DNA from 4 places in the Klebsiella sp. GFKo11 genome. Region 2 is predicted to be linked to each of the others. Evidence: predicted binding sites of a transcription regulator. Region 2 holds the regulator's gene; each other region holds the start of a gene.

The links. The regulator PurR, encoded in region 2, represses purine synthesis genes. The targets are predictions, from matches to a motif close to CANGCAAACGTTTGCNTG.
Region 1: AC07P6_RS23725 (nucleoside-specific channel-forming protein Tsx) is a predicted target of PurR. The motif match lies at 1,625-1,642, and genes of this name have one in related genera.
Region 3: glyA (serine hydroxymethyltransferase) is a predicted target of PurR. The motif match lies at 962-979, and genes of this name have one in related genera.
Region 4: gcvT (glycine cleavage system aminomethyltransferase GcvT) is a predicted target of PurR. The motif match lies at 1,574-1,591, and genes of this name have one in related genera.

What each region holds. Positions count from the first base shown of each region.
Region 1 is NZ_CM151369.1:4,917,138-4,920,245, forward strand. Features, by position in the region: gene ribD (bifunctional diaminohydroxyphosphoribosylaminopyrimidine deaminase/5-amino-6-(5-phosphoribosylamino)uracil reductase RibD) at 1-342, opposite strand, end outside; gene nrdR (transcriptional regulator NrdR) at 346-795, opposite strand; gene AC07P6_RS23720 (SadB/YajI family lipoprotein) at 943-1,485, shown strand; gene AC07P6_RS23725 (nucleoside-specific channel-forming protein Tsx) at 1,781-2,665, shown strand; gene AC07P6_RS23730 (helix-turn-helix transcriptional regulator) at 2,710-3,108, opposite strand, start outside.
Region 2 is NZ_CM151369.1:2,885,016-2,888,123, forward strand. Features, by position in the region: gene punR (DNA-binding transcriptional activator PunR) at 1-720, shown strand, start outside; gene purR (HTH-type transcriptional repressor PurR) at 739-1,764, opposite strand; gene cydH (cytochrome bd-I oxidase subunit CydH) at 2,061-2,150, shown strand; gene AC07P6_RS14075 (MFS transporter) at 2,318-3,108, shown strand, end outside.
Region 3 is NZ_CM151369.1:1,603,668-1,606,775, forward strand. Features, by position in the region: gene hmpA (NO-inducible flavohemoprotein) at 1-769, opposite strand, end outside; gene glyA (serine hydroxymethyltransferase) at 1,096-2,349, shown strand; gene AC07P6_RS07830 (DoxX family protein) at 2,410-2,832, opposite strand; gene AC07P6_RS07835 (ROK family transcriptional regulator) at 2,907-3,108, opposite strand, start outside.
Region 4 is NZ_CM151369.1:952,145-955,252, reverse strand. Features, by position in the region: gene gcvH (glycine cleavage system protein GcvH) at 1-367, opposite strand, end outside; gene gcvT (glycine cleavage system aminomethyltransferase GcvT) at 391-1,485, opposite strand; gene ubiI (FAD-dependent 2-octaprenylphenol hydroxylase) at 1,906-3,108, opposite strand.

The DNA of each region.
Region 1 (3,108 bases), 2.0 Mb from region 2:
ACGGTACAGACCGCGCCCCGCCACCTGCGGATTCGGGTCCTGCATCGCAGCAACCACACGAGAAACGCCCGCGGCAATCAGCGCTTCGCAGCACGGCGGCGTACGCCCATGATGGCTGCAGGGCTCCAGCGTGACGTAAGCCGTCGCGCCTTTGGCTTTTTCACCGGCCATACGCAGCGCGTGGACTTCAGCGTGAGGTTCGCCAGCACGGTAGTGAAAACCTTCACCGACGATCTCGCCATCTTTGACGATCACGCAGCCGACATTCGGGTTGGGATGAGTGGTAAAGCGTCCGCGCGCGGCCAGCTTGAGCGCCCGCGCCATGTACATTTCGTCCAGCATAGCTTAGTCCTGTAGGCGGGCGATCTCTTCGCCGAACTCTTTGATATCTTCAAAGCTGCGATAGACGGAAGCAAAGCGGATATAGGCCACTTTATCGAGCTTTTTCAGCTGCTCCATCACCAGGTTGCCAATCATTTTGCTCGGTACTTCGCGCTCGCCGGTCCCACGCAGATGCGTTTTAATGTGGTTAACAGCCATTTCCACGTCGTCAGAGCTGACTGGACGTTTCTCCAGGGCTTTCAACATTCCGCTACGCAGTTTTTCTTCATTGAAGGGTTCACGCACATCGTTGCTTTTTACGACCCGCGGCATCACCAGCTCCGCCACTTCAAACGTCGTAAAACGTTCATTACAGACCAGACACTGGCGACGGCGGCGCACGGAAGAGCCCTCGCCCACCAGACGAGAGTCGATAACTTTGGTATCTACGGCGAAACAGAAAGGGCAATGCATAGCGCGTCCTGACATGTAATTAAACTAACAGGTAGTTTACCGCGAAGTGACGCGACAACAAAGGAAGAGCTTTTGAGATAAAGGATCTATAGTGCGCTTACTCGAACAGTCTACCATTAAGCATCCTCTGTTAACGGAATCCCAACCATGACAAGACGTTATTTAAAACTGGCCATTATGGGTAGCCTTTTCACCCTCAGCGCCTGTGCACAGCAAAGCGAAGTCCGCCAGATGAACCAGAGCGTGAGTACGTTGAGCAAAGAGATGACCCAGCTCAATCAGCAAACGGTAAAAATCACCCAGCAAAACGTCCTGAATGCAAAATCGACCCGCGGCGTTTATCTGCTGCCGGACGCAAAAACGCCAGCGCGATTGAACAGCCAGATCGGTACTCTGCGCATGTCGCTGCTCAATATCACGCCAGATGGTGACGGAACCAGGTTGACGCTGCGCATTCAGGGCGAATCCAACGATCCGCTGCCGGCATTTAGCGCAACAGTGGCTTCAGGACAAATCAGCGGTACGACTGAGAATTATCAGGAAGTGAACGTGCAGGATCAGCTGATTAGCGCCCCGGCAAGCACGCTGGCACCCAGCGATGTCGATATTCCACTGCGCCTGAATGGCGTCACGCCGGAACAAGTTGGTTTTATCCGTATCCACGATATTCAGCCCGCAAATATGCAGTAACACCTTCCGCCGGATATCACAAACATCCGGCGCTTCCCTGCACTGAAAATCCATTTACAGATTTTCCGATCGGTTCACTAAAAATTGACAGCATTTATGAATTTCAGTGGCATTTTGTCAAGAAATGCATAAAATCGTGAACGCAATCGATTACGTATATGTTCGTTATGTGAAACAACACATATTTTTGTGAGCAATGATTCCTATAATAGACGCCACAGAAATACGAAATATTTAGAAACGCTTCGGCGATTCTTTTAACGCCTTCAGGCTTAATTTAAACAGTGGCATCATTATGAAAAAAACATTACTGGCAGCGGGCGCCGCTCTTGCGCTCTCCGCATCTTTCTCTGTCAGCGCGGCAGAAAACGACAAACCGCAGTATCTGTCTGATTGGTGGCACCAGAGTGTAAACGTGGTGGGTAGCTATCACACCCGTTTTGGGCCGCAGATCCGTAACGATACCTATCTGGAATATGAAGCGTTCGCCAAGAAAGACTGGTTTGATTTCTATGGCTATATGGATGCGCCGGTCTTCTTCGGTGGTAACACCGACGCAAAAGGTATCTGGAACCACGGTTCGCCGCTGTTTATGGAAATTGAGCCACGCTTCTCTATCGACAAACTGACTGGTACTGACCTCAGCTTCGGTCCGTTCAAAGAGTGGTATTTCGCGAACAACTACATCTACGATATGGGCCGCAACAAGTCCGGTCGTCAGAGCACCTGGTATATGGGTCTGGGTACCGACATCGATACCGGTCTGCCGATGAGTCTGTCCCTGAACGTCTATGCGAAATACCAGTGGCAGAACTACGCAGCGTCCAACGAAAATGAGTGGGACGGCTACCGCTTCAAAGTGAAATACTTTGTGCCGCTGACCGATCTGTGGGGCGGTTCACTGAGCTATATCGGCTTCACCAACTTTGACTGGGGTTCCGATCTGGGCGATGACAACTTCTATGATATGAACGGCAAGCATGCGCGCACCAGCAACTCCATCGCTTCCAGCCATATCCTGGCCCTGAACTACGATCACTGGCACTACTCTGTCGTGGCGCGTTACTGGCATAACGGTGGCCAATGGGCGGACGACGCTAAGCTGAACTTCGGCAACGGCGACTTTAACGTCCGTTCTACCGGCTGGGGTGGTTACCTCGTAGTCGGTTACAACTTCTAATCTGCTCTGTTTTCCCCGGCGTCCGCGCCGGGGATACCTCATCATTAGCGCTCTTCGCATCTCACCTTACGCATAAAATCGCTCAATGAACGATCGGCTCGTTCGCTGAAATGACGCCCGGTCATGACAATATCCAGGCACCGATCAAGGCGAAAACAGCGATAATCCTCACGCAGCTCGCACCAGGTTACCAGCAGCCAACGTTCTCCCCAGAAAAAAAGCCCCAGCGGCAGCACTTCGCGCTGCGACACGTTTCCGGCCTCATCACGATAGTGCAGCGCCAGCGCCTGCTGACCAGAAACCGCCCGATGAACTAAATCAAACTGGTCTTTAGTGTAGCCCTGAGCGCCAAAGTCCGGAGCAAACAAGCGCGACTGTTCCGCCTTGCGCCGACTCTCCGCGGGCAAAATCGCCAGCACTTTTTCCTGCGCCGACTCCAGCGC
Region 2 (3,108 bases):
TTTTTGCAGGAAGGGCGCTCTGTTATCAAAAAAATGCAGATCACTCGCCAGCAGTGTCAGCAGATAGCCAACGGTTGGCGCGGGCAGCTATCCATTGCCGTCGATGACATCGTCAAACCGGCGCGCATGCGGCAAATGATCGTTGATTTCTATCGTCATTTTGATGACGTTGAACTGATTGTCTTTCAGGAGGTATTCAACGGCGTCTGGGATGCGTTAGCTGATGGCCGCGTGGAATTAGCTATTGGCGCGACGCGCTCTATTCCCGTCGGTGGGCGCTATGCGTTTCGCGATATGGGGATGCTGAGTTGGGATTGCGTGGTGGCCAGCGATCATCCGTTGGCGAAAATAGACGGCCCGTTAAGCGACGATGTGTTGCGCAACTGGCCGTCGCTGGTACGGGAAGATACTTCACGCTCGCTACCGAAACGCACGACGTGGCTGCTGGATAATCAGAAGAGGGTGGTGGTGCCGGACTGGGACGCTTCCGCGACCTGCCTCAGCGCAGGGTTGTGTGTTGGCATGGTGCCAAAGCATTTTGCACAGCCGCGAATTGATAGCGGAGAATGGACGGCGCTGGCACTGGAAAATCCATTCCCTGATGCGGCCTGCTGCCTGACGTGGCAACAAAGCGATGCTTCACCGGCGCTGATGTGGCTGCTGGATTACCTTGGCGACAGTGAAACGCTGAACAGGGAGTGGCTGCGGGCGCCGGAATAGCCGGCGCCGCGAGGAGAATTAACGGCGATAATCGACAAACGGGCCGTCGGCCACGGATCGACGTTCGACCAGGCGCGGATGTACTTCAATAGACTGGGATATTTCGCGCTTGTTGACGATGCGGTCCAGCAGCATGTTGAAGGCCGCTTCGCCCAGAGAATCTTTTGGCTGATGGATGGTGGTCAGCGCTGGGCTGAAGTAGCGGGCGTTGCGCACATTGTCATAACCGATCAGCGAAATATCCTGCGGCACGCGCAGACCCATTTCATCTGCTGCACAAATAGCGCCCATCGCCATGATATCCCCGCCGCAGAAAATCGCCGTCGGGCGATGGTGTTGGCTGAGGATTTGCTGCATCGCGCGGTAGCCGGATTCCGGCTCGAAATCACCTTGCACGACCCAGTTTTCAGGAACGTTGATCTGCGCTTCTTCCATCGCTTTCATAAAGCCGGCCAGGCGGCCGGCACCGGTGTTCCGCTCAAGCGGGCCGGGGATCACGCCAATTTCGCGATGACCGCGTTCCACCAGATAGCGCCCGGCGATATAACCCCCTTCGAAGGCGTTATCGATAACCGAGTCGGTGAAGTCGGCTTTTGCTTCACCCCAGTCCATCACGACCATCGGAATATGGCGATATTCTTCCAGCATGCTCAGTACCGACTCAGGATACTCAGAACACATCACCAGCAGGCCGTCCACGCGCTTCTGCGCCATCATTGACAGGTAGGCGCGCTGTTTCTCCGGATCGTTCCATGCGTTGCCGAGAATCAGGGTATAGCCCTTCTGGAAGCAACTTTTCTCAACGGATTCGATAATTTCGGCAAAATAGGCCGCTTCGCTGCTGGTCGCCAGCAATCCGATAGACTTGGTGTGATTAACCTTCAGGCTGCGAGCAACGGCGCTGGGGGAGTAGTGCAGTTCTTTAATCGCAGCCCACACAGCGTTGCGCGTCTCTTCTGCAACGAAACGCGTTTTGTTAATTACATGTGATACTGTTGTAGTGGAAACGTTTGCGCGCTTCGCTACATCTTTAATAGTTGCCATTACTTCTCACTCCAGACCTTGACCTGATCGCCCGTTAATCGGTACGTAAACGTTTGCCTGTACACACCCTGATGCCAAAATTGAACATTGCATCACGTCGGGAAAACGACACAGAACGACAGGAAGGGGTCAATGGCCGATACGCTTTCAAATTAGCGTGGGATTTTGTCCGATCTTGGGGCAAAGGGGAAGAACAAAAATGTGCATCCCTCTAAATCTCGGAAGATATTTGCGCTAATCTATGTAAAAATGAGCAAGCTCACTTTTCATGTGGGGATAATCAAGGGGAAAAATTGATGGATACAGATTTAAAGTTTTCGCTGACAACGACGATTATTGTTCTGGGTTTGATTGTCGCCGCAGGGCTCACCGCCATACTGCACTAATTCCAATATGAGGGAGACATCGTTCTCCCTTTTCTTTTTCCACCATTATTATCAATTTCGCAAAAATCTTTTGCCATTTCGTTTACTTTTGTTTTTCTGTGATTGATGTCATGCTTTTGGCTTCTGATGAGATGCCGTCGCTGAAGACGGCCCGATGGAGTCATTGAATGAAAATCAACTTTCCCCTGCTCGCTCTGGCGATCGGTGCCTTCGGTATCGGTACTACCGAGTTCTCCCCGATGGGGCTATTACCGGTTATCGCCAAAGGCGTGGATGTCTCTATTCCGGCTGCGGGAATGCTTATTAGTGCCTATGCCATTGGGGTGATGGTTGGCGCGCCGCTGATGACTCTGTTGCTTTCGCACCGCGCGCGCAGAAATGCGCTGATTTTCCTGATGGCGATTTTTACTCTTGGTAACGTGCTCTCTTCAATTGCACCGGATTACACCACGCTACTGCTGTCGCGCATTATCACCAGCCTCAATCACGGCGCTTTTTTTGGGTTAGGCTCGGTGGTGGCGGCGAGCGTAGTGCCGAAGCATAAGCAGGCCAGCGCCGTGGCGACCATGTTTATGGGGCTGACAATTGCCAACATTGGCGGCGTTCCGGCGGCGACCTGGTTGGGGGAAACTATCGGCTGGCGAATGTCGTTCCTTGCAACGGCGGGTCTCGGCGTGGTGGCGATGGTCAGCCTGTGGTTTTCCCTGCCAAAAGGAAGCGCGGGTGAGCGGCCTGATGTTAAGCAGGAACTTTCAGTACTGATGCGCCCGCAGGTGCTGTCAGCGCTGCTGACCACCGTTCTGGGGGCAGGGGCGATGTTTACGCTTTACACCTATATATCACCGGTCCTGCACAGCATCACTAACGCATCGCCACTGTTTGTGACCGCGATGCTGGTACTGATTGGCGTAGGCTTCTCGCTGGGTAACTACCTTGGCGGTAAGTTTGCCGACCGCTC
Region 3 (3,108 bases), 1.3 Mb from region 2:
CGACATTGAGGAAGAAATCACCTGCTGGTGCCGCCAGATAAATCACATCCCCTTCTTTGGCTGAGTTATGCAGCCAGCTTGATACCTGACCGCCATCTTCACGTTTCACCGCAATGCGGTAACCCTTGCCATCAGGCTTGCGGGTCAGGGAGTACTGACGGATTTCCTGATGCGGAAAACCTTCCGGCTTCAGCCAGACCGCCAGATATTGGCCTGGCTGATATTCAGCTACGGCACTGCCGTCGACAGGTTCAAATTCAAAGCTGGTGATGAGTGCGCTGCGCGGGGTTTTCTTCACGATGCGGAACGCACGAGTCCCATCCCAGCCGCCGGTTTTGCTGGCGCTTTCGCTGTAGATTTCCGCTTCACGATTGATAAAGACGTTGGCCAACACGCCGTAAGCTTTGCCCCAGGCGTCCAGCACTTCCTGGCCCGGACTGAACATTTCGTCCAGGGTGGCCAGCAGATGGGTACCGACAATGTTGTACTGCTCTGGTTGGATCTGGAAGCTGGTATGCTTCTGAGCAATTTTCTCGACCGCCGGCAGCAGGGCGGGCAGGTTCTCAAGATTACTGGCATAGGCGGCAATCGCGTTAAACAGTGCTTCACGCTGATCGCCATTGCGCTGGTTACTCATGTTAAAAATTTCTTTGAGTTCAGGGTTATGCGTAAACATGCGATCGTAAAAATGGGCGGTCAGCTTTGGACCGGTTTCAACCAGCAGGGGAATGGTGGCTTTCACCGTTGCGATGGTTTGGGCGTCGAGCATAGCAGCTTCCTTATATGAGTCATTTTAATAATGTATTTTAAATGCATCTTATAAAAATAACCCTGCTTTGTAAATGGTTCTTTAACACTTTGCCGTAAGGTGGTTACAACATGAATTATTTGCATCACAAACCTGAAAAGAAATCCGTTGATAATCTCAGGAGCGTTATTGCTCAAAGCCTTGTGTAATGCGGAGCCAATCGTTTGCGTAAAATCATTTGTCAAGACCTGTTATCACAGAATGATTCAGTTATACTGTGGGCCGTTGTCCGATTGGACCGCCTTTTTAGGCCGAAATTTTATCGTTAGCTGAGTCAGGAGATGCGGATGTTAAAGCGTGAAATGAACATTGCCGATTATGATGCCGAACTGTGGCAGGCTATGGAGCAGGAAAAAGTACGTCAGGAAGAGCACATCGAACTGATCGCCTCCGAGAACTACACCAGCCCGCGTGTTATGCAGGCGCAGGGTTCTCAGCTGACCAACAAATACGCTGAAGGATATCCGGGAAAGCGCTACTACGGCGGCTGCGAATACGTTGATATCGTTGAACAACTGGCTATCGACCGCGCAAAAGAGCTGTTCGGCGCCGACTACGCTAACGTTCAGCCGCACTCCGGTTCCCAGGCTAACTTCGCGGTCTACACCGCGCTGCTGCAACCGGGCGATACCGTTCTGGGTATGAACCTGGCGCAGGGTGGTCACCTGACTCACGGCTCCCCGGTTAACTTCTCCGGTAAACTGTACAACATCATCCCTTACGGCATCGATGAGTCCGGTAAAATTGACTATGAGGACATGGCGAAGCAGGCGCAGACCCACAAACCGAAGATGATTATCGGCGGCTTCTCCGCATACTCTGGTGTGGTTGACTGGGCAAAAATGCGTGAAATCGCAGACAGCATTGGCGCATACCTGTTCGTTGATATGGCCCACGTTGCCGGTCTTATTGCTGCTGACGTTTACCCGAACCCGGTTCCGCACGCTCACGTTGTCACCACAACTACCCACAAAACCCTGGCGGGTCCGCGCGGCGGCCTGATCCTGGCGAAAGGCGGTAGCGAAGAGCTGTACAAAAAACTGAACTCAGCCGTATTCCCAAGCGCTCAGGGTGGCCCGCTGATGCACGTCATCGCGGCGAAAGCCGTGGCGCTGAAAGAAGCGATGGAGCCAGAGTTCAAAGTCTACCAGCAGCAGGTTGCGAAAAACGCCAAAGCGATGGTGGAAGTGTTCCTGAACCGTGGCTACAAAGTGGTGTCTGGCGGCACTGAAAACCACCTGTTCCTGCTGGATCTGGTCGACAAAAACCTGACCGGTAAAGAAGCTGACGCGGCGCTGGGTCGTGCCAACATCACCGTCAACAAAAACAGCGTACCGAACGATCCGAAGAGCCCGTTCGTGACGTCCGGTATCCGTATCGGTTCTCCGGCGGTCACTCGTCGCGGCTTTAAAGAAGCGGAAGTGAAAGAACTGGCTGGCTGGATGTGCGACGTGCTGGACAACATCAATGACGAAGCGGTCATTGAGCGCGTGAAGGGTAAAGTGCTGGATATCTGCGCACGCTTCCCGGTTTACGCATAACGCTGAGTTGTTTAAAGCGAAAAAAAGGCCGCGATTGCGGCCTTTTTTGCGTCTGGGGGATTAACGCCGGTCGAGTGAAATAGCGCCAGGCCCGGTTATCGCCAGTAGCAGAAAGGCTCCGGCAATACTGACGTTTTTCCAGAAGTTAATCATATTCGGCAGTACCGCATCGCCGGACATATCCCAATAGTGATGGCCAATAACCGCCGTGCCCAGGGTATAAAAAATAAACAGCACCGCCAGCGGTCGGGTGAAAAAGCCCAGCACAATCAAAATGGCCGCCGGGACTTCCATAATGATGGCAATAATCGCCGCCAGCGTCGGCATCGGCGCGCCGGATGAAGCCATATATTGCACCGTACCGCTAAAGCCCAGCAGTTTTGGGTAGCCAAAAAGAATAAACAGAACCACCACCGCGATACGGGCAATCAACAGCAGCAGGGAGCGGGAAGAGCCAAAATCAAAATAGCGTAGTGTGTTCATAATCAGCTCGTTATGAGAGACGTGTGATTTAAACGTAATACACAATTTTGCGCTCCGCCACGCGCCGCTCGCGATTAACGCAGCGTTTGTAACTGCTCCTCAACGTACAGATAACCGATCCCCATTAGCTGCTGTGCGCGGGTCAGCTTGCCAAAGCCGATTTGAGTAGCGCGGGTTCGCGGGGCATCACGGTGATCAAACGGATTGAAACCAGTTTGTTTGATGATGGTATTTAGCCATTCCTCGCCAAAGCCGCAGCTGCGACCGTACAATAAG
Region 4 (3,108 bases), 1.9 Mb from region 2:
CGTACGCAGTGGCATCCAGCAGAGCGGCAACCTGAGCTTCGTCGCTGGCTTTGATTTTGAAGATCCAGCCGTCGGTGTACGGCTCGCTGTTCACTAGCTCAGGAGAGTCATTCAGCTCTTCGTTAACGGCAACGATTTCACCGCTAATAGGTGCATAGATATCGGAAGCCGCTTTCACAGACTCGGCAACCGCGCAGTCAGCACCTGCTTCGACGATGGCGCCCACTTCCGGAAGGTCAACGAAGACCATATCGCCAAGCAGCTCCTGTGCGTGTTCGGTGATCCCGACGGTATAGGTGCCGTCAGCTTCTTTACGCAGCCATTCGTGTTCTTTGCTGTATTTCAGTTCTGCTGGTACGTTGCTCATCAATTCATCTCCAAAAGGGGAAATCACACCACGGCTTTGCCGTTGCGTACAAAAACAGGTTTAGTCACTTTTACCGGCATTTCACGGTTACGAATCTGCACCACGGCGGTTTCGCCGATGCCTTCCGGTACGCGTGCCAGCGCAATACTGTAGCCCAGCGTTGGGGAGAAGGTGCCGCTGGTGATAATGCCTTCTTTCTGATTACCCTCGGCATCGCTAAAGCGCACCGGCAAGCCACCGCGCAGGACGCCTTTCTCGGTCATCACCAGGCCAACAAGCTGCTCAGTGCCTTTTTCACGCTGTAACTCCAGCGCTTCGCGGCCGATAAAATTACGCTCTGCGGGCTCCCATGCAATGGTCCAGCCCATGTTCGCCGCCAGCGGAGAAACGCCTTCGTCCATCTCCTGGCCGTACAGGTTCATCCCCGCTTCCAGACGCAGCGTGTCGCGTGCGCCCAGGCCGCATGGCTTAACGCCTGCATCCAGAAGACCGCGCCAGAAATCCACTGCCTGCTCGTTCGGCAGCGCGATTTCATAACCCGCCTCGCCGGTATAGCCGGTGGTGGCGATAAACAGGTCGCCCGTCTGCACGCCAAAGAACGGCTTCATGCCTGCAACCGCCTGGCGCTGCTCATCGGTAAACAGCGTCGCTGCTTTTTCTTTCGCTTTCGGACCCTGTACGGCAATCAGTGAAAGATCGTCACGCACGGTCATTTCAAGGCCATAAGATTCAGATTGCTGAGTTATCCAGGCAAGGTCTTTTTCACGGGTGGCGGAGTTAACAACGAGGCGGAAATAATCTTCAGAAAGGAAATAGACAATCAAGTCATCGATGACGCCGCCAGAAGCGGTTAGCATCCCACTGTAGAGCGCTTTGCCCGGCGTGGTGAGCTTACTCACGTCGTTAGCCAGCAAATAACGCAGGAATTCACGGATTCGGCTGCCGTGGAAATCAACGATGGTCATGTGCGACACATCGAACATTCCGGCATCGCCGCGCACCGCGTGATGCTCATCAATCTGGGATCCGTAATGCAGCGGCATCATCCAGCCATGGAAATCCACCATGCGCGCGCCGCATAGCGTGTGTTGTTCAAACAACGGAGTCTGTTGAGCCATCTTTTCCTCATCGAATAAAACGGAACCAGCCACTATTTTTGGCGATTTTGCGCCACGAAATCCGCCGTCGACATCGCTGACGGACGTCGACGCAAACGTTCTCTTTGGCCAGAACTTACCACCGATACCGGGAGTAAACCATAAGCTCAATCAGGACATCACATTAGCTTATGACTAAAATCCGTCGATGAGCCTACAGAGTTATCAACTGAATTAAAGCGATAGATGCCACATAAAAACAATGTCATGAACCTTACAGGCAGATGGTAATGATATTTTATGCGAAATTACGTACCTAATTTCTATAACAAAAAAAAGGTAACATTAATAAAACTAATGCGAAAAAAGAGGTGAGATTAGATTATTTCAAATGAGTGGGGAGACCCGGCGCGATGGCCGGGAGAGAGAAGTGTGATGGGCTTAACGTAACCAGGCAGGAAGGTCGTTTAGCCCCATTGCCTGACGGATAAGCTGCGGCTTCACACCGGGCAGCGTGTCCGCCAGCTTAAGGCCGATATCGCGCAGCAGCTTCTTCGCCGGATTGCTGCCGGAGAACATCTCGCGAAAACCCTGCATTCCTGCCAGCATCACTGCGGCGCTATGCTTGCGGCTGCGCTCATAGCGACGCAGATACAAATGCTGACCAATATCTTTTCCCTGCGCATGCAGGCGTTTGAGCTCGTCAATCAGCTCGGCGGCATCCATAAAGCCAAGATTGACACCCTGCCCCGCTAACGGATGAATGGTGTGAGCAGCATCGCCAACCAGCGCCAGACGATGGGCGGCGAACTGACGCGCATAGCGGCCCGTCAGCGGGAAAACCTGGCGTTCGCTTTCCACCGAGCACAGGCCAAGGCGGTTATCGAAAGCAATATTCAGCGCCTGGTTGAAAGCGGCTTTGTCCGCCTGCTGCATCCGCTTCGCGTCTTCAGGAGATAGCGACCAGACAATAGAGCAGAGATGCGGATCGCTGAGCGGCAAGAACGCCAGAATTCCTTCGCCGTGAAACGCCTGACGCGCAATCGCTTCGTGCGGCTCTGCGGTACGAATAGTGGCAACCAGCGCATGATGATGATAATCCCAGTAAGTCAGAGGAATATCGGCTTTGTTGCGCAACCATGAATTGGCACCGTCAGCGCCAACCACCAGCCGGGCGGTTAACATGCTGCCGTCCTGCAGGCTCAGAAAAGCCTCGTTCTCGCCCCATGCGACCTGCTGCAGTTGAGCCGGGGCCAGCAGGGTGACATCGGAACAGCGCTGAGCTTTCTGCCACAGGGCATGGTGCACCACAGCGTTTTCGATAATATGCCCGAGGTGGCTGAATCCCATGCTCTGGTCATCAAAGCTGATGCGACCAAAACTGTCTTTGTCCCACACTTCCATACCGTGGTAGCGGCTGGCGCGCTGGGCGACAATATCCTGCCAGACATCCAGTTTGCTCAGCAGCTTCTCGCTGGCGGCGTTAATCGCCGATACCCGCAACGCCGGCGGCGCATCCATATCCAGCGGCTGAGGAGTTGCCTGTTCCAGCACCGCCACGCGCAGCCCACTCCCCTGCAAACCGCAGGCAACCGCCAGGCCCACCATCCCACCGCCAACAATGGCGACATCAACACTTTGCAC